Regions from separate parts of the Catenuloplanes sp. NPDC051500 genome, predicted to be linked through region 1. Evidence: riboswitches for the same ligand, from Rfam matches in the RefSeq annotation. Region 1 holds a riboswitch; each other region holds the start of a gene.
The links. Region 1 has a riboswitch for cobalamin ahead of cobN (cobaltochelatase subunit CobN). Riboswitches for the same ligand answer to the same signal wherever they lie in the genome.
Positions count from the first base shown of each region.

Region 2: it holds a riboswitch for cobalamin, as region 1 does, so the genes downstream of both, ACIA8K_RS05540 (CbtB-domain containing protein) here and cobN (cobaltochelatase subunit CobN) in region 1, are expected to answer to the same signal.
Region 3: it holds a riboswitch for cobalamin, as region 1 does, so the genes downstream of both, ACIA8K_RS17135 (ribonucleoside-diphosphate reductase subunit alpha) here and cobN (cobaltochelatase subunit CobN) in region 1, are expected to answer to the same signal.
Region 4: it holds a riboswitch for cobalamin, as region 1 does, so the genes downstream of both, metE (5-methyltetrahydropteroyltriglutamate--homocysteine S-methyltransferase) here and cobN (cobaltochelatase subunit CobN) in region 1, are expected to answer to the same signal.

Region 1 covers NZ_JBITDX010000032.1:28,703-33,447, forward strand. Annotated here, with positions in the region: gene ACIA8K_RS37585 (precorrin-3B synthase) at 1-1,675, opposite strand, end outside; cobalamin riboswitch at 1,834-1,998, shown strand; gene cobN (cobaltochelatase subunit CobN) at 2,055-4,745, shown strand, end outside.
Region 2 covers NZ_JBITDX010000002.1:576,807-581,551, reverse strand. Annotated here, with positions in the region: gene ACIA8K_RS05550 (ATP-binding protein) at 1-1,339, opposite strand, end outside; gene ACIA8K_RS05545 (CbtA family protein) at 1,786-2,550, opposite strand; gene ACIA8K_RS05540 (CbtB-domain containing protein) at 2,568-2,771, opposite strand; cobalamin riboswitch at 2,804-2,978, opposite strand; gene trmB (tRNA (guanosine(46)-N7)-methyltransferase TrmB) at 3,017-3,682, opposite strand; gene ACIA8K_RS05530 (cellulose binding domain-containing protein) at 3,982-4,745, opposite strand, start outside.
Region 3 covers NZ_JBITDX010000007.1:301,333-306,077, forward strand. Annotated here, with positions in the region: gene ACIA8K_RS17135 (ribonucleoside-diphosphate reductase subunit alpha) at 1-2,374, opposite strand, end outside; cobalamin riboswitch at 2,525-2,747, opposite strand; gene ACIA8K_RS17140 (helix-turn-helix domain-containing protein) at 2,912-3,865, shown strand; gene ACIA8K_RS17145 (cupin domain-containing protein) at 3,882-4,343, shown strand; gene ACIA8K_RS17150 (NADP-dependent oxidoreductase) at 4,340-4,745, shown strand, end outside.
Region 4 covers NZ_JBITDX010000011.1:142,699-147,443, forward strand. Annotated here, with positions in the region: gene metE (5-methyltetrahydropteroyltriglutamate--homocysteine S-methyltransferase) at 1-2,222, opposite strand, end outside; cobalamin riboswitch at 2,345-2,555, opposite strand; gene ACIA8K_RS23140 (ABC transporter permease) at 2,572-3,279, opposite strand; gene ACIA8K_RS23145 (hypothetical protein) at 3,276-4,745, opposite strand, start outside.

The sequences.
Region 1 (4,745 bases):
CAGCAACTGCGGCCGCGAGCCGGTCGAGGTCCACACCGTCCGCCGGGGCCGCGGGCGAGGCCGGGCCGCCCGGCGACGCCGAACCACCCGGCAACGCCGAACCGCCGGATGACGCCGACCCGCTGGGTGAGACCGAACCGCCGGACAACGCCGAACCGCCGGACAACGCCGAAGCACCGGGTGACGCCAAAGCACCGGGCAACGCCGAAGCACCGGGTGACGCCAAAGCGCCGGGCAACGCCGAAGCACCGGGTGACGTCCGTGGACCGGACGAAGCGGCGACAGCGGGTGACGTCCGGTTACCGGCCGGCGGCGGGCTCGCGAGCGGCGCCGGGCCGGTCACCCGGTAGCCGCGCGCGGTGGCCAGCACCCGCACGTGCGGAGTGGCCGGGTGGCCGCAGGCACGTTCGCAGCCGATCCAGTGGACCGGTAGCGCGTCCCGGGCAGCCCGCGCCGCGCCGAGCGTGACCGTCGTGGCGTCCACGCGGACGTCCGCGTGCGACTTGGCGCAGCCGGGCAGGCCGGTGCAGGCGGTGACGCCGTACCAGGGCGAGTCCGCATCGGCGCCGAGCCCGGCCGTGACCAGTCCGGGGAGGTGGGAGGCGTCCGGCAGGCCGGGGACGACCACGCCGCGCCAGGGTGTGAAGCGCAGCTCGCCGCCGCCGGTCGCGGCCACGTCGGCAAGCAGGTCGAGCTGGGTGGCGGAGATCCGGCCGAGCGGGATGATCACCGCGAGCGCGACGCCGGCGGCCGGGTGGGCTATCACGCCGATCGGTGGCGCGGGCGGGTCAAGGGCGGGAGTGACAGGTGCGGCGTGGACACCGAGGCGATCGGCGATCCGCGCCACGCCCTGATCGATCTCGGACACCCGCCAGCCCGCCGAGCCTTGGGCGGCCCGCTCGGCGAGGAATGCCTCAGCGGCCGCCACCGCCAGGCCTGCCGCGGTGGGACCCGGCACCCCGGCGGAGCGGTCGGCACCGACGGAACCAGCCGCTCCGGAGGGACTGATCACACCGGCGGGATGCGCTGCACCACCGGAACGAGCCGCACCACCGAGATGGGCCGCACCACCGGGACGAACCGCGCCACCCGGATGAGCGACGACAGCCCGCTGGGCGGTGCCCGCGGGGGCGCGTAAACCTACGTCGACACCGTCGATGAGCAGGGTTAACTCGTCGGGGCCGGAGGCGAGCAGGCAGAGGTCGGCGCCGAGCGCGGCCACGTCGCCCCGGCCGTCGTCGAGCGCGAAGAGGAACCGCCCGGACAGGCCGGCAAGCGAAGGCGACGCGCACAGCGCGGTGTCGAGCGCGTCCACAAGTGGCCGCACGTCCGCACCGCCCTGCCCGTCGAGTCCGCTCAGCGGCGACGCGACCACGTTCCGGGCGCGCTCGTGCGTCAGGGACGGCAGCAGGCCGGCGTCGGCCAGGCGGTCGGCCAATTCCAGCTCCGCCCCGGACGGCAGCGCGCGGAGCTGCAGGTTTCCGCGGGAGGTCAGGTCCAGGCGGCCGTCGCCGAGCTCGCGGGCCGCGCGGGCGAGCACCCGGGCGCGGGCGGCGGTGAGCACGCCGCCGGGGATGCGCACCCTGGCCAGTCCGCCGTCCGCCGCGGCGTGCACCTGGAGCGCGGTGGGGCACGCGTCCGGTCCGGTGCGTGCGGCGCGGGGGGTCGGAGGCATGCGGCGGATACTACGGGTTGTCACGGAGACTGTTTCGGGTTCGTCCGCAGAACCCCGACATGCGTCACAACCGGGGCGAGCAAGATCACCGCCGGTGGCTTGACGTGTGCAGGGGCGGTCGGGAGAGTAGGGGCACTGCATGAAACGCGGCGACGGTGGAGGAAGTCCGGTGTGAATCCGGCGCGGTCCCGCCACTGTCACCGGGGAGCGGACCCCAGCATGACCACTGCTGCATCCTAGGCACCACACCGGCACAGGATCGCCGGCACAGGATCGATTGCGGGAAGGTCGGGGCGAGCGCCGATCCGGGAGCCAGGAGACTCCGGTCGCCGCGCGATCCGTCACGATCTGGGGCGCGGACCCCAGGGAGGAGCCCGCGGTGGCCCGCGTCCTGCTGCTGTCGACGTCCGACACCGACCTGCTCAGCGCCCGTGCCAGTGGCGCGGACTTCCGGTTGGCGAACCCCTCGCGTACCCAGGTGGAAGATCTTGAAGGTCTTCTTGACGGCACCGAGCTGGTGGTGGTCCGGATCCTCGGCGGCCACCGGGCCTGGGAGGAGGGGATCGATGCGCTGCGTGCGCAGGCGCGCCCGCTGCTTGTGCTCGGCGGCGAGGCGGCGCCGGATGCGGAGCTGATGCGGCTGTCCACAGTGGCGCCGAACCTGGCGGCCGAGGCGCACCTCTACCTGGCCCAGGGCGGCCCGGCGAACCTGGCGGAGCTGCACCACTTCCTCAGCGACACGATCCTGCTGACCGGCCACGGCTTCGCGCCGCCGGCCGAGGCGCCGCTCTGGGGCCGGCTGGAGCGTCCGGAGTCGGCGCACCGGACCGGCCCGAAGATCGCGATCCTCTACTACCGCGCACACCACATGGCCGGGAACACCGCGTTCGTGCACGCGCTTGCGGACGCGGTCGAGGCGGCCGGCGCGGAGCCGCTGCCGATCTTCTGCGCCTCGCTTCGCGCGCCCGGCGATGACCTGCTCGACGCGCTGCGGCAGGCGGACGCGCTGATCGTGACGGTGCTTGCCGCCGGCGGCGCGGGCGGCGTGGTCCCGGCCGCGGCCCAGGCCGGTGGCGAGGACGACGCGTGGGACGTGGGCGAGCTGGCCAAGCTTGACGTGCCGATCCTGCAGGGGCTATGTCTGACCAGCTCGCGGGCGGTTTGGGACGGCAACGACGACGGGCTGTCGCCGCTTGACGCGGCCACCCAGGTCGCGGTGCCGGAGTTCGACGGGCGGATCATCACGGTGCCGTTCTCGTTCAAGGAGACCGACAGGGACGGGCTGACCGTCTACGTCGCCGATCCGGAGCGGGCGGCGCGTGTCGCGGGCATCGCGTTCGGGCACGCGCGGCTGCGCCACGTCCCGCCGGCCGAGCGGAAGATCGTGCTGATGCTGTCGGCGTACCCGACCAAGCACTCCCGGATCGGCAACGCGGTCGGCCTGGACACCCCCGCCTCCGCCGTGCGCCTGATCAAAGCCATGATCCAGCGTGGGTACGACGTGGGCGACTTCCCCGGCGTCGACGCGCAGGACGGCGACGCGCTGATGCACGCGCTGATCGCAGCCGGCGGCCAGGACCCGAACTGGCTGACCGAGGAGCAGCTGGAGGGGAACCCGGTCCGGATCCCGGCGAGCGAGTACCGCGCGTGGTTCGCCACGCTGCCGGCCGAGCTGCGTTCCGTGACCGAGCAGCACTGGGGGCCGGCGCCGGGCGAGCTCTACGTGGACCGGTCGCAGGACCCGGACGGCGAGATCGTGCTCGCGGCACTGCGCGGCAACAACGTGGTGGTCATGGTGCAGCCGCCGCGCGGGTTCGGCGAGAACCCGGTGGCGATCTACCACGACCCGGACCTGCCTGCCTCGCACCACTACCTGGCCGCGTACCGGTGGCTGGCGGCGAACTTCGAGGCGCACGCTGTCGTGCACATCGGCAAGCACGGCAACCTTGAGTGGCTGCCCGGCAAGACGCTCGGGCTCTCCGCCGCCTGCGGGCCTGATGCGGCGCTCGGCAACCTGCCGCTGATCTACCCGTTCCTGGTCAACGATCCGGGCGAGGGCACCCAGGCGAAACGGCGCGCGCACGCCACGCTCGTCGACCACCTGGTGCCGCCGATGGCGCGGGCGGAGTCGTACGGCGACATGGCCCGGCTGGAGCAGCTGCTTGACGAGCACGCGAACATCGCGGCGCTCGACCCGCCGAAGCTGCCCGCGATCCGCGCGCAGATCTGGACGCTGATCCAGGCCGCGAAGCTCGACCACGACCTCGGGCTTGCGGACCGGCCGCACGACGCCGAGTTCGACGACTTCCTGCTGCACGTGGACGGCTGGCTGTGCGAGGTCAAGGACGTGCAGATCCGCGACGGGCTGCACATCCTGGGCGAGCCGCCGGCCGGTGAGGCGCGGGTCAACCTGGTGCTGGCCATGCTGCGGGCGCGGCAGATGTGGGGTGGGCAGGTCGCGGCGCTGCCGGGGCTGCGTGAGGCGCTGGGGCTCACCGACGACGGGTCGGCGCCGATGTCCGAGGTGGACGCGGTCGAGGAGCTTGCGAAATCACTTGTCGCGGGCATGGAGGCGGCGGGCTGGGACCCGGGGGCTGCGGCGTCGCTTGTCGATCGGGCTGACATCCGTACCCCCGAGCTTGTGGAAGAGATCTTGATCTTCGCGGCGACGGAGATCGTGCCCCGGCTGGACCGGACCACCGACGAGATGACGCACCTGCTGCACGCGCTTGACGGCGGCTACGTGCCGGCCGGGCCGAGCGGGTCGCCGCTGCGCGGTCTGATCAACGTGCTGCCGACCGGGCGGAACTTCTACTCGGTGGACCCGAAGGCGATCCCGAGCCGGCTGGCCTGGGAGACCGGGCAGGCGATGGCGGAGTCGCTCGTCAACCGCTACCGCGAGGACACCGGCGAGTGGCCGCGGTCGGTCGGGCTGTCCATCTGGGGCACCGCGGCGATGCGCACGGCCGGCGACGACGTGGCGGAGATCCTGGCGCTGCTCGGCGTGCGGCCGACCTGGGACGAGGCCTCGCGCCGGGTGAACGGGCTGGCCGTCGTCCCGCTGGAGGAG
Region 2 (4,745 bases), on a different contig from region 1:
GCAGCGCGACAAGCGCGTCCTCCGGATCCTCGACGACCTCGGCGAAGAACGCGAGCACGCCGAGCGTGCCGGTGCCGGACCGGACCGGGATGGCGAGCGCGGCGTGCAGCTGGGACGTCTCGATGGTGTCCGCGGGCAGCAGCGCGGTGCCGTCGGCCAGGTCGCGGATCCAGACCGGCTCGCCGGTGAGCCAGGCCTTGCCGGAGAGGCCCTGCCCGTACGCGAGCTGGTCCGGCACGTGCATCTCCGCCACGCTGCCCGGCGCGCTCCAGTGCGCGGCACTCCGCAGCACGCCGCCGGGGCCGTCGACAAGCCACAGCTCCGCGTGCGCCCAGCCGAGCGTGGCGACCACCGCCTCCAGCACCCGCGGCCCGGCCTCCTCCGCGCTCGACGCCTCGGCAAGCGCGGACGTGACGGCCAGCTCGCAGGCGCGGAACCGCTCGGTGCGCTTGAGCTCTGTGACGTCCTGCAGTGCGATCACGGCGCCGAGCCGGGTGCCGCCCGCGTCCGAGATGGGTTGTCCGTCGACGAGCAGCACGCGTGGGCGTTCGAGGGCCGGGCCGGCCAGCACCTCGAGCCCGTGCAGCTCCTCGCCGCGGAACGCGCGGGAGAGCGGCGTGTCGTCCGGCGCCATCGGCCGCCCGTCCGCGTGCCGCAGCCCGAAGTCGAGCGGGTGACCGCCGGGCGCGAACGGCGCCGGCGTGCGCCCGGTGAACCGCAGCATCGCCGCGTTGATCAGCACGCGACGGCCGTCCGCGTCGCAGGCGACCACGCCGTCGTGCAGGTTGTCGAGCACGGCGTCCAGGAAGCGCCGGTGCCGGTCCGTGGTCTGCCGGGCCTCGCGCTCCGCGACGACAGTGCCGCACACCTCGGCCGCGTGCCCGACCATCGACTGCTCGGCCGCGGTCCAGTCGCGCGGCCGGTAGTCGACCACGGCGCAGACGCCGACGATCGCGCCGGCCCGGGAGCGGACCGGATATCCGAGGTAGGCGCGGGCGGCGGCCAGCCGGATCGGCGCGTCCGGCGGGACCCGCTCGTCGTCCTCGACGTCGTGCACCACAAGCGGGCTCCCCGAGTCGAGGATCAGGCCGGCAAGCGTGGACGCCGCAGGCACGGCGCCGAGGCCGGCCCACGCGTCCGGCAGCGCATATCCGCCGCTCATCAGCGCGCGCCGGTCCTCAAGCAGCTGCACCAGGCCGGTCGGTGCGTTCGCGACCCTGGCGGCCAGCTCGGCGATCCGGTCCGCGGCGTCCGGGACCAGCGAGCGGCGGGAGAGGTCCACCCAGTCGGCGTCCGTGTCGCCGGGCGCCGTCACGGCGATGCTGCCCGTCGTCGTCACCGTCCTGATCCTCCCGTTTTTCGCCGCTCCTGCGCCCTCAGACTAATGCCGTGAGACACGTCAAAACCGGCAATTCACAGACGCGAGGGTACGACCCGAGCGTGACCCGGCCCGCTCAGAGGCAAGCCCGGCCGTCGTCGCTGATGCCGCTCACCGCGCCGCCACGCTGCCGCGCTCACGCGCGACGGATGAGCTGGATCCGTCCTCGGCACGCCCGCGCGCGCCGGGTCCCAGGCCGGTCGGGGAGTGCGGGCGGTTGTCCCGGGCACCCGCGCTCACCAGGTTCAGGCCGGTTGGGCGTGCGGGCGGTTGTCCCGGCACACGCTCGACGTGTTCCGGCCTGATCGGGGCGCGCGGCGATCAGGTGGGGAGGTCCGCGCGCGCGGTCCGCACAGCGAACGGGGTGCTCCGGCGAGAACACCGGAGCACCCCGATCGAGCGTTGCCTCACGCGGAAGCGGTCGCCTCCACGTCGCGGACGGTTCTCGCCGGGCGCGGCGTGAGCAGCAGGCCAAGCGTCGCGCCGATGGCCGCCCACATCGCGGCCAGCTCGGCAAGCGACGCGACCCGGAAGTCCCAGATCAGCTGCGGTGACACGTCCGCCGGGATCTCTCCGGTGGCGGCCGGCCAGATGACCAGGATCAGCGCGTAGCCGACGAGGCCGGTCAGCACGCCGCCGGTCACCGCGACCGGCCCGGACTGCCCGCGGGCCAGCAGCACCTGACGGACCAGCACGGCAAGCCAGGCGATCGCCGCGGCGGCCGCGATCAGTGACAGGTACTGCGCGGTGCGGGCGTCCACCGTGTCCGGGTCGCCGACCGCGGGCGGGTTCGCCGGGTACTTCAGCGCCGGTACCAGTGCGAACGCGACGAAGCCGAGGAACGCGAGCAGCGTGGCCCGGCCGAAGTCGGTCCGGCCGGGCAGCCGGTGCCGCACCTTCGCGAACACCACGGCGAGCACAAGCGCGAGGCAGACCGCGACAGCGATCGCGGCGACCATGCCGCCGATCACCTGCATGGTCCGGCCGACCAGCTCGGGTTCGGCGGGCTCGGCTGCGGTGCGGGCCTCCTCGACGGCGAGCGCGCGTTCGATGACCGGCTCGACCACGAAGAACGCGACGAGGGAGGCAGCCACCCCGCCGGCGACGCCCGCGAGGGCGCCACGCCGGAGGATGCCGCCGAGCGTCGGTGAGGACACTATGGGCGTGGTCATGTCGGAGTGCCCCGCGCTCAGTGGCAGGGGACGCCGAGCGCGTGCCGGCCGTCGTGGGTGAACTCGTGCAGGTACGCCGCGACCTGGCCGGTGGTGACCAGCCCGTTCTCCTGGAGAAGCAGGTAGAACACGATGAGCGCGACGGCCGCGAGCAGCCAGGCGAGCAGCGGGACCCTGATCGGGGCGACCGCGGCGGTGGGAGCGGAACTGGCAGACGGCATGATTGTTGATCCTCTCGTCCATGCCTCGTGGCGATGTGATGCGGCGCCACGGCCGGTCTCCTGGCTCCCGGATCAACACGCCCGTTCCTGCCTTCCCAGACCCGAAGGTCCGGTGGCGAGGGTGGAACGGGCACTTCCCGGTCACAGTGGCGAGGACCACGCCGGATTTACACCGGCTTCCCGAGCACCGTGGCCTGCGCAGCTTACGCCCGGTGAAAATCGCGCGACAAGAGGAGGTGATCTATCTACAACTGTTGCTGCTCCTCATCGGTGGCGGAGCGGTAGAAGATCATGTCGTAGATGCGGCGATGCGCGGTGACGCCCCGGCGCTCGAACTTGGTCATCGGCCGGTGCTCGGGCCGTGGCGCATAACGGTCGAAGCCGTTCGTCAGGCCCGGTTCCGCGGTAAGGCTCTCCATCATGGACTGTGCGTAATCCGCCCAGTCGGTGGCGCAGTGCAGCGTGCCGCCCGGGCGCAGCCGGGAGCGGAGCAGCCCGAGGTGTGCGGGCTGGATCAGCCGGCGCTTGTGGTGCCGCGCCTTGGGCCACGGGTCCGGGAAGAAGACGTGGATCGCGTCGAGCGAGGCGGGCGCCAGCTGGTGCCCGACGAGCGTGACCGCGTCGCCGAGCGCCACCCGCACGTTGGTCAGCCCGCGGCGCTCGCTCATCGCCAGCAGATTGCCCACGCCGGGCGTGTGCACCTCGACCGCCAGGTAGTCGCGCCCCGGGTCGGCCGCGGCCATCGCCACTGTCGCCTCGCCCATGCCGGACCCGATCTCCAGCACGACCGGCGCCTCGCGGCCGAACAGCGCGGCCAGGTCGAGCGGCAGCGCGTCGGCCGGGTCGAGCGGCACGTCGACGCCGTGGCTCTCCCAGAGGCGCTCCATCGCGTCGTGGTGCTTCGGACTCATCCGCCCCCGCCGGGGATGGAACGTCCGCACCCGGCCGTGCGGCAGCGCGTTGATCTGCTCGGCCAGGCCGGTGATCTGGTCGTCAAGCACACCCAGCTGGTCGGCAAGCCCCAGCTGGTCGGCAAGACCCGTGTGGTCCGCAAGCCCCGTCTGGTCCGCAAGCCCCGTGAGGTGGAGCGTTGCGTCAAGATCAGTGTTCGTCTCGATACTCATCAGACCCCAGACAATACCCAGGGGGTACGACAGAAGCGCAGCTCCCGCCGTACCCCCTTTCGGGTTTGGTGGTGTTTTGTAGTTGTTTATCCGAAAGTGCAGGTGGCGGTAGTTGTCGGATTACTCCCCGTCCACGACCCGATGAACCCGACCGTGGCATTCCCACCCGGCGGCAGCACGCCGTTCCAGGCCGCGTTGCCGACCGAGACGTCCGCACCCGACTGGGTGACCACGCCGCCCCAGGACTGGGCCACCTGCTGCCCGGCGCCGAACGTGAACCGCGCGGTCCACGAGCGGCTGGCCGTGACGCCGGAGTTCGCCACCGTCAACTCGCCCTGGAAGCCGCCCTGCCACTGACCTGTCACCCGGTAGGAGGCGGTGCATCCGGCCGCGGGCGTCGGCGTCGGCGTGGGCGCAGGGCTGCCGGTCCCGGTCGGCGTCGGGGTCGGCTGGGTACCGGTCAGCGCCTGGACTAGCGGGGGATACCACCGGTTGGCGATCTTGACGTCGCCGGCCGCGTTCGGATGCACGCCGTCGCTGGTGTCAGTGGCCGGCACGAACCCGGTCCACTGGTCGACCACGGTGACCGGCGAGGCCGCTGTCGTCCGGGACGCGGCCCACGCCGGGATCGCCGCGTTGAACGCCACGGTCCGCGCCGCGCACTCGGTGCAGCTCGGCGGGTCGACCGGGATGATCTGCGCGACCAGGATGCGCATGGCGGGGTTGCTGGCACGCATCTGGTCCACGAGCGTGCTGAACGCCGCCAGGATCGTGGCCGGCGCGATGTTGCTCCAGACGTCGTTCGTGCCCAGATGCATGATCACGACGTCCGGATCGGTGGCGGCGAGCC
Region 3 (4,745 bases), on a different contig from region 1:
CGTCGTCGGAGACGGTGATCCTGGCGACGCCGGTAATCGGGGCGACGCCGTTGATCGGGGCGGCGCCGGTGATCGGGGTGACCGGGACGGCAGGCGTGACCGCGACCGGTGCCTGCACCGCCACGGTGGCCTGCTGGATGCGCGTCGCCGGGCGGGAGCGCAGGTAGTACGTGGTCTTCAGGCCGGCCTTCCACGCGTACAGGTACATCGAGGAGACCTTGCCGATCGTCGGCGCGCTCATGAACAGGTTGAGCGACTGCGACTGGTCGATGAACGGCCCGCGCGCGGCAGCCAGGTCGATCAGCGCCTTCTGCGGCAGCTCCCACGCGGTCCGGAACAGCGCGCGGACCTCGGCCGGGAGCGCCGTGATGCCCTGCACCGAGCCCTCCGCGCGCCTGATCTCCGCACGGATCGCGTCCGTCCACAGGCCGCGGGACTTCAGCTCGTCCACCAGGTAGGAGTTGATCTGCAGGAACTCGCCGGAGAGCGTCTCGCGCTTGAACAGGTTCGACACCTGCGGCTCGATGCACTCGTAGCAGCCCGCGATCGAGGCGATGGTGGCGGTCGGCGCGATCGCGATCAACAGCGAGTTGCGTACCCCGTGGGCGTTGATTTTGCTCCGCAGCGCGGTCCAGCGCTCAGGCGTACCCTCGATGCCCCAAAGATCTTGTTGAAGTTGACCTTTCGACATGCGCGTGGCGTCGAAGGACGGGTGCGGCCCGAAACGCTCCGCAAGCCCGGCCGACGTCTCCAGCGCGGTCAGGTAGATCTCCTCCGCGATCCGGGTGGAGAGCTCCCGCGCCGCGGCCGAGTCGAACGGCAGGCGCAGCCGGAAGAACACGTCCTGCAGGCCCATCACGCCGAGGCCGATCGGGCGCCAGCGCGGGTTCGACGCGGCGGCCTGCGGCGTCGGGTAGTAGTTGATGTCGATCACCCGGTCCAGGAAGACCACAGCGGTCCGGACCGTCTCGCGCAGCCGCTCCCAGTCGAGCGTGCCGCCGGTGACGTGCGCGCCCAGGTTGACCGAGCCGAGATTGCAGACCGCGGTCTCGTCGTCGCTCGACACCTCGATGATCTCGGTGCACAGGTTGGACAGGTGGACCGTGTTCTCCGGGAGCAGCGTCTGGTTGGCGAGCCGGTTGGACGCGTCCTTGAACGTCATCCAGCCGTTGCCGGTCTGCGCGAGCGTGCGCATCATCCTGCCGTACAGGTCACGGGCCTTGACCGTCTTGGTGACCTTTCCGGCCGCCTCCGCGGCACGGTACGCGCGGTCGAAGTCGTCGCCCCACAGGTCGGGCAGCTCCGGAACCTGGTTCGGGTCGATGAGCGACCAGTCCCCGTCCGCCTCGACGCGGCGCATGAACTCGTCCGGGATCCAGTTGGCCAGGTTCAGGTTGTGCGTGCGGCGCGCGTCCTCGCCGGTGTTGTCGCGCAGCTCAAGGAACTCCTCGATGTCCGGGTGCCACGGCTCCAGGTAGACGCAGGCCGCACCCTTGCGCCGGCCGCCCTGGTTGACGGCCGCGACGCTCGCGTCAAGCGTGCGCAGGAACGGCACGATCCCGTTGGACTGCCCGTTCGTGCCGCGGATCAGCGCGCCGCGCGACCGGATGCGGGAAAACGCGATGCCGATCCCCCCGGCGAACTTCGACAGGTTCGCCACCTGTGCGTACCGCTCGTAGATCGAGTTCAGCTCGTCCTTCGGCGAGTCGACCAGGTAGCAGGACGACATCTGCGAGTGCCGGGTGCCGGAGTTGAACAGCGTCGGAGAGCTCGGGAGGTACGCAAGCGACGCCATCAGCCGGTAGAAGCCGATCGCTTCGTCCACGGTCTGCGACAGTCCACACGCGACCCGCAACAGCCAGTACTGCGGGGTCTCGACGTTCTTCCTGGTGAGCGGGTGGCGCAGCAGGTAGCGGTCCGCGACCGTACGCAGGCCGAAATACTCGAAGCGCATGTCGTTCGCGGTGTCGACGGCGCTGTCGAGCTGTGTGCTGTGTGCTGCGACGAACGCCGCGGTCCCGTCCCCGATCAGCCCCTGCGCGTGGCCGAGCGCGATCGACGCGGAGAACGAGTCGATGCCCTGGCCGCGGACCTCGCCGTCGACCGTGTGGGCGAGCAGCCGGGCCGCCAGCCGCGAGTACTGCGGTTCCTCGCCGATCAGCTCCGCCGCGGTCTGGATCAGGAGCTTGCCCAGTTCCTCCGCGCCGGCGCCGTCGTACAAGCCGCTTATCGTTTTCGTCGCCACCCGCAGCGGATCGACCTCCCCGAGGCCTTGCACCCACCGCTCCACCGCCCGCACGACCCGGTGGAGATCCACCGGTTCCAGCGCGCCGTCGCGCGTACGCACCCGTACCGCCGCGTCAATGACCGTCATGCTCGTCCTGCTCCCTCGCGAGTCCGATTCCCTGGTGGGAGGTCCTCGGACCGCGCGGGCGCAGGCCACCGCTGGGCACGCATGGATTGCGGCCACAGGGGCTGGTCGGCGTCGGCCGTCCCGCGCGGCCTCGAACCACCGCCCCCGTCTGGCGGGCACGGCGCGGCTGGCAGGTCTTCGGACTCGCGGGCGCGCTGCTCACTTCCTACCGGCCGTCGCTTCCCACGCTCGTCGCTGTCGCGGACGGAGCCCAGTGCTTGTGACGGCTTTCGTTCCCACTCACCGCTGCGGGGCAGTCCCGGACTCACACCGGGTTCCCTCTTGCCTCGAACGTCACATACGCCACGCCCGAACCAGCTGCGTGCAACACCATATATGGGTACGCCGCATCCGCAAACCACAACATGTCGTGCCGGGCGTGTCGCTCCCCACCAAATGATCATGCGGCCAGGTCAGCGGCCCGACCGCGATCGTCTCCGCTGTGACCCGCGCCGGACGCCGTGCCCTACCGGACGGGTGTCGCCGTATCGTTGACAGGTGATCGGCAACCTTGAGACGTTCCAGGACGAGTTGGCCGCAAGCGGGTTTCCGCCGCTGGTCAACAAGCTGGCCGGAGCCGACTTCCGGGGACGGGTCGCCACCCGTGACCTCGGGCCGCTGCGGCTGGTCTCCCTCGACACGCCCGAGAGCGCGTGCATCGGGCGGGAGCGCGACGCCTCCGACGGCAAGAACCTGGCGGTCAAGGTGATGGCCCGGGGCCGGACCCGGATCACGCAGGGGCACGGCGACGCCGAACTCGGGCCGGCCGACCTGATGCTGCTCGATCCCACGCGTACGCTCCGGTTCGAGAGCACCGCGGCGACGCACGTCACGATCCTGATTCCGCGCCGGGAGCTCCGGATCCGTCCCGCGCAGATCGACCGGCTCATCGGCGTACCCATCGATGGTAGTCATGGTCCTGGTGCTCTTGTCTCCGTGCTGGCCCGGGAGTCGGCGCGATCGGCGACCGGGTTCCGCGAGGCGGAGGCGCTGCGGTCGGCGGCGGCCGTCATCGAGCTGATCGCTGTCGCACTTGAGGCCCGGCTGGGTGACGAGCGACCGGCCCCCGACGAGAGGCTGCGGAACCGGATCGCCGGCTACATCGAGGCCCGGCTGGCCGATTCCGATCTGTCCCCGCTGAGCATCGCCGCCGCCCACCACATCTCCGTACGCCGGCTGCACAAGCTGTTCGAGGACCAGCCGCTCACCGTGGCGGCCCTGATCCGCAGTCGCCGCCTGGAGCGCTGCCGGGCCGAGCTGTCCGGAAGTGGACATACGGTCACCGCCGTGGCCGCCCGGTGGGGATTCCCCGACCCGACCCACTTCAGCAAGCTCTTCAAGGCGACGTACGGCTACAACGCCCGTGCACTGACAACAAGCAACCGTGCACGGACGACCAGGACGCGCACAACCGGCCCGGAACAGGATGGTGGTCAGCAAGGCAGGCAATAGCAATGGGAGAGAAGTCGTGGCGAAGGTAAACATCGTCCGCCCCGGTGAGGGCGAGATCCTCGGCAGCGGGGCACACCAGATCCGGATCCTTGAGAACGGCGAGCACACCGACCATCGGCTGGGATTCGCCGAGGTCACCATCCCACCGGGCACCCCCAGCCCGTTGCAGCACCGCCACGCCCAGCACGACGAGGGCTTCTACGTGCTGGCCGGAACGTTCCGGTTCACGGTCGGCGAGGACGAGTACGACGCCGGCCCGGGCACCTGGGTCATCGTGCCGACCGGGGCACCGCACACGTTCGCAAACATCGGTGACGTGAACGCGGTCATGCTGAACACGTTCACCCCTGACCTGTACGTGCAGTACTTCCGCGACTTCAAGGCCATGATCGATTCCGGGCAGCCGATCAACGCCGAGACCATGCAACCGCTGTGGAAGAACTACGCCACCGAGATCTCGAACGAATACGCCTCGTGAAGCGCCTCCAGTACGACACCTACGGCGGCCCGGAAGTGATGCGGCTCGCCGAGTTCGCTCCACCACGACCAGGGCCGGACGAGGTTCTCGTCCGCGTCCGGGCCGCGGCCTCCAACGCGCTGGACTGGAAGATGCGCAACGGCGAGATGAAACTGATGACCGGTCGCTCCTTTCCCCGGGCGATGGGCCACGACTTCGCCGGAGTCGTCGAGGCGGTCGGCGCCGGCGTCACCCGCCTGAAGGCCGGCGACGCGGTACTCGGCGCGGCCCGGTTCCGCCAGGCCGGGGCCTTCGCCGAGATGGTGACGGCCCAGGAGAAGTCCGTAGTCCTCAAACCGGCGGACCTCTCCTACGAGCAGGCCGCCGCGCTGCCGACCGTGGGCATGACCGCCTACCAGGCCA
Region 4 (4,745 bases), on a different contig from region 1:
TCCGCGGCGGCCGCGACCATGCGGGTCAGCGACGCCTCCACCTCGGCGTACCCGCGGGTCTTCAGGCCGCAGTCCGGGTTCACCCACAGCCGTTGCGCGGGGACGGCCTCGACCGCACGCCGCAGCGACGCGGTGATCTCCGCCTGGGACGGCACCCGCGGGGAGTGGATGTCGTACACCCCCGGACCGACGCCCCGGCCGTACCCGGCGGCGTGCAGGTCGTCGAGCACCTCCATCCTGGACCGGGAGGCCTCGATGCTCGTCACGTCCGCGTCGAGCGCGTCGATCGCGGGCAGCACCTCCCCGAACTCGGAGTAGCACAGGTGCGTGTGGATCTGGGTGGCGTCGTCCACGCCGGAGGTGGCCAGCCGGAACGCGCCGACGGCCCAGTCCAGGTAGGACTTCTGACCGTCGCGGCGCAGCGGAAGCGTCTCGCGCAGCGCCGGCTCGTCGACCTGGATGACCCGGATCCCGGCGCGCTCCAGGTCCGCGGTCTCGTCGCGCAGCGCCAGCGCGACCTGGTTGGCCGTGTCCGCGAGCGGCTGGTCGGTGCGCACGAACGACCAGGCCAGAATCGTGACCGGGCCGGTCAGCATGCCCTTGACCGGCCGGTCGGTGAGCGACTGCGCGTAGGACGACCACTCGACTGTCATAGCGCCCCGCCGCGCTACGTCACCGTAGATGATCGGCGGGCGCACGCACCGCGAGCCGTAGGACTGCACCCAGCCGCCGCTCGTGGCCGCGAAGCCGTCGAGCTGCTCGCCGAAGTACTGCACCATGTCGTTGCGCTCCGGCTCGCCGTGCACGAGCACGTCCAGCCCGAGCCGTTCCTGAAGGCGGATCACGCCGAGGATCTCCGCCCGCATCTGGTTGCGGTAGCCGAGCGGGTCAAGCGTGCCGGCCCGCAGCGCGGCCCGTGCCTTGCGCAGCATCGCGGTCTGCGGGAACGAGCCGATCGTGGTCGTCGGCAGCGGCGGCAGCCCGAGCCGGGCCTGCTGCGCGGCGGCCCGGCCGGCATAGGCACCGCGCCGGGAGTCCTCCGGCCGCAGCGCGTCGAGGCGGGCGCGGACCCCGTCGTTGCGCCAGGCCGCGGGCGGCGGGCCGAGTGGCTCGGGCAACGCACCGGCCGCCCCGGCCAGCGCCACCACCTCGTCAACCTTCTGCCTGGCGAAGGCGAGCCGTTTCCGCAGCTCAGGAGCAAGATCCAATTCAAGATCGAGATCCACGGGTACGTGCAGGAGCGAACACGACGTGGCCACCGCGACCTCGCCCGCAAGCCCGGTGAGCGTGGCCAGCCGCGCCGCCGCCGTGCGCAGATCCGTGCGCCACACGTTGTGCCCGTCGACCACCCCGGCCACGATCGTCTTCTCCCGCGCGTTCCCGGCCGCCGCGAGCGCGTCCAGGTTGCCCGGCCCGGCGACCAGGTCCAGGCCGACCGCCTCGACCGGCGTGTCAAGCAACGCGGGCAGCGCGTCACCGAGCTCGCCGAAGTAGGTCGCGACGAAGATGCTCGGCCGGCGTGCGACCGCGGCGAGCGCGATGTAGACCGCCCGGAGCGCGTCGATCTCCTCCGCGGTACGGTCGGCCGCGTAGGCGGGCTCGTCCAGCTGCACCCAGCGCACGCCCGCCGCGGCCAGCTCGCGCAGGATGTCCGCGTAGACGGCGACCAGGTCGTGCAGCCTGTCGAACGGCCGGAACCCGCCCGGTGCGCCCTCCGCCGCCTTCGCCAGCAGCAGGAACGTGGCCGGCCCGACGAGCACCGGCCGGCTGTCGATGCCGAGCGCGCGGCTCTCCGCGTACTCACGCAGCGCCTTTGTGGGTGTGGCTGTGAAGACCGTGTCCGGGGCGATCTCCGGGACCAGGTAGTGGTAGTTCGTGGCGAACCACTTGGTCATCTCCAGCGGCGGCTGCGCGTCCGTGCCACGCGCCATCGCGAAGTACGTGTCGAGGTCGCTGAGGCCCAGCCCGGCGAACCGCGCCGGGACCGCACCGACCGCCACCGCCGTGTCGAGCACGTGGTCATAGTAGGAGAACGTGTTGGACGGGATCGCCTCGATCCCCGCCTCACGAAGCGTGCGCCAGACGTCCGCGCGCAACCCCGCGGCGATCTGGTCGAGCTGCCCGGCGTCGATGCGGCCGGCCCAGTAGGCCTCGACCGCCCTCTTCAGCTCGCGATCCGGGCCGATGCGCGGATAGCCGAGCACCGTGGTGTGACCGAACATGTGAAACCTTCCCTCGAGGTCGGCGGACCCGTCGGAAAGGCTGGGTGAGGCACGGCGGCCGGTCTGCGCCTCCGGTGACCCGCCCTGGCCCTCCCGAGGGACCGTCGGCAGCGCACACCGGTCCCGGTGTACGCGGTGCGGGCAGGTCTTCGGACTCGTGGGCGCGTCACTCGTTCCTACCGGCCGTCGCTTCCCAGGCTCCGATTGCGGAGCCCAGTGCTTGATGACGGCTTTCGTTCCCACTCACCGCTGCGGGGCAGTCCCGGTTTCCCACCGGGTTCCCTCTTACGACGCCGTGGGCGACCACGGCGAACCAGCACTGCCCGACATCCTACGGCCTCGGCACCGCTCAGGCGTCCCGGCGGTGCAGGACCACCGCCCCGATGACAAGCGACGCCACGGACCACGCGGCCAGCACACCGAGACCGGCCCACGGCGTGATCGGCGGGCCCGTCGTCGCCTGGACGGACAGGCCGGACGGCATGGGGGCGAAGCGGCGCAGGGCCCGCTGTGTGTCCGGGTCGGTGACGGTCGTGGCGATCAGTGGGGGCGCGTAGAGCAGCACCAGCACCAGCACGACCGCGGCCGAGGTCGCCGGGTCCCGGAGCGCCGCGACGACGCCGAGCGCCAGCAGTCCGATCAGGATCAGGTAGAGCACCGACCCGGCGGCGGCGCGCAGCCCGGGACCGCCGACGGGCAGGATCGCGCGGCCGGCGGCCAGGCAGCCGAGCACCGCGAGCCCGCCCGTGACAAGCGTCGACGCGCTCACCACGAGAGCCTTGACCCCGAGAACCACAAGCCGCCGGGGTACGGCGGTGAACGTCGTCCGCAGCGATCCCCCGAGGACCGAGACCGCCAGCAGCACCACGAGCGCCTGCCCGAGCCGCACCCCGGCCAGGGTAAGCGCCGCCGGGTCGAGACCGCACTCGTTGCGCGGGCACGCGGCGACCGCGAGCAGGCTGACAAGCACTGTCACCGCCACGATGGACGGCAGCAACAGGTGGACGGCGGGCTCGGTGCGCAGCCGCGTCCACTCCGCGTGCAGGGCCGGGATCACAGGTCGGCCCGCCGCAGCCGCACGCCCGCCAGGACGAGCGTGAGCGTGGCGTACCCGGCCAGCACCGCGAGCCCGCCCCAGGCCGGCAGCGGGAAGTACCCGGCCATCGGCACGTAGTTGGCGATCACGTGGGCGTACGCCGGCTCGGTCTGCTGCACCGCGAAGGCCGCGGCGGGAGTGACCCGCAGCAGCCACTGCGACGCCCCCGCGGGCAGCCCGCCCACAACCGCCGCAAGGTACGGCAGCACGACAACCGCGACGGCCAGCCCGGCCGCGGGCAGGCTGCGCCGGACCAGCGCACCGAGCCCGAGGGCGAGCAGCGCCACCCCGGCGGTCAGCAGCCCCACCGTGAGCGACAGCGTGACCACGTCCGGGACCGGCAGGAACGGCCTCCGGGACCCGTTGGCGTGGAGCACCCGTTCCGCGACCGGCACGACGAACGCGGCGGCGGCAGTCCCGGCGGCGAACATGGCCGCGCCGAGCACCGCGGCCTTCGCGAGCAGGATCCGGGCGCGGCCGGGGGCGGTCAGCGCGGTCACGCCGACCAGGCCGAGGCGCAGTTCCGCGGTGATGAACTGGACGGCCACGACGATCACCACGATCAGGCCGATGACCAGGCCGAGCAGCGTCATCTGGGTGCCGGGTCCCTCGCCGGCGAGGGGTGCGATGTCGCCGTTGCCGCTGACCGTCCAGACGCCTGCGGACTCCTCCGCGCTGCCGGGGTGGTGGACGGGGCCGTCCGGTTCGGGGTCGGCGCCGACGTCGTCGCGCAGCCACCCGCCGCCGGGTACGGCCCCGGTCAGGCCGAGATTGTCGAACGTGGCGGTGGTCGTGGACAGGCGGGCCTGAGCGGTGCCGCCGCCGACGCCGTTGTGCACGGTCAGGTCGCTCGGCGAGGTGACGAACAGCCCGATCTCGACCGGGCCGGTGAGCGTGGCGGTCCCGACCCGGGTCCAGGTGACGCCGTCGGCGGACTCCTCGCCGGTGAGCGTGCCGCCCACCCGGGTCAGCCGCAGCCAGCGTGGCGCGCCTGTGGACACGGCGCCGGGCAGGCCCGCGACGTCGTGGACGAAGTCGTGCTGGAGGCGTACCCCGTGCTCGGCGGTGGTCATCAGCGCCACGTAGCCGGAGCCTTCAGTAGTGCCGCGCTTGGCGATGATCCCGGCCTTCGCCCACGGGACCAGGCCGGGGACGATCGTGTCGTGGTTCGGCGGCGGGTAGGTGATGATCCCGGTCATCGAGGTCACCCGGACCGTGATCGTGCCGTCCCCGGGCAGGGGCTTGTGCACGAAGTAGAATTTGTCGCGCACGGATTCGCCGCCCGGCCCGGCCGGGGGTGTCGGGCACTCGACGTCGACGGTGCCCTTGGAGCAGACAGACACGCTGTTCGCGGCGACGAACAGGCCCAGGCCGACGATCAGCGCGGCCGTGGCGACGGTGCCGAGCACCAGGCCGCGTACCGTGCG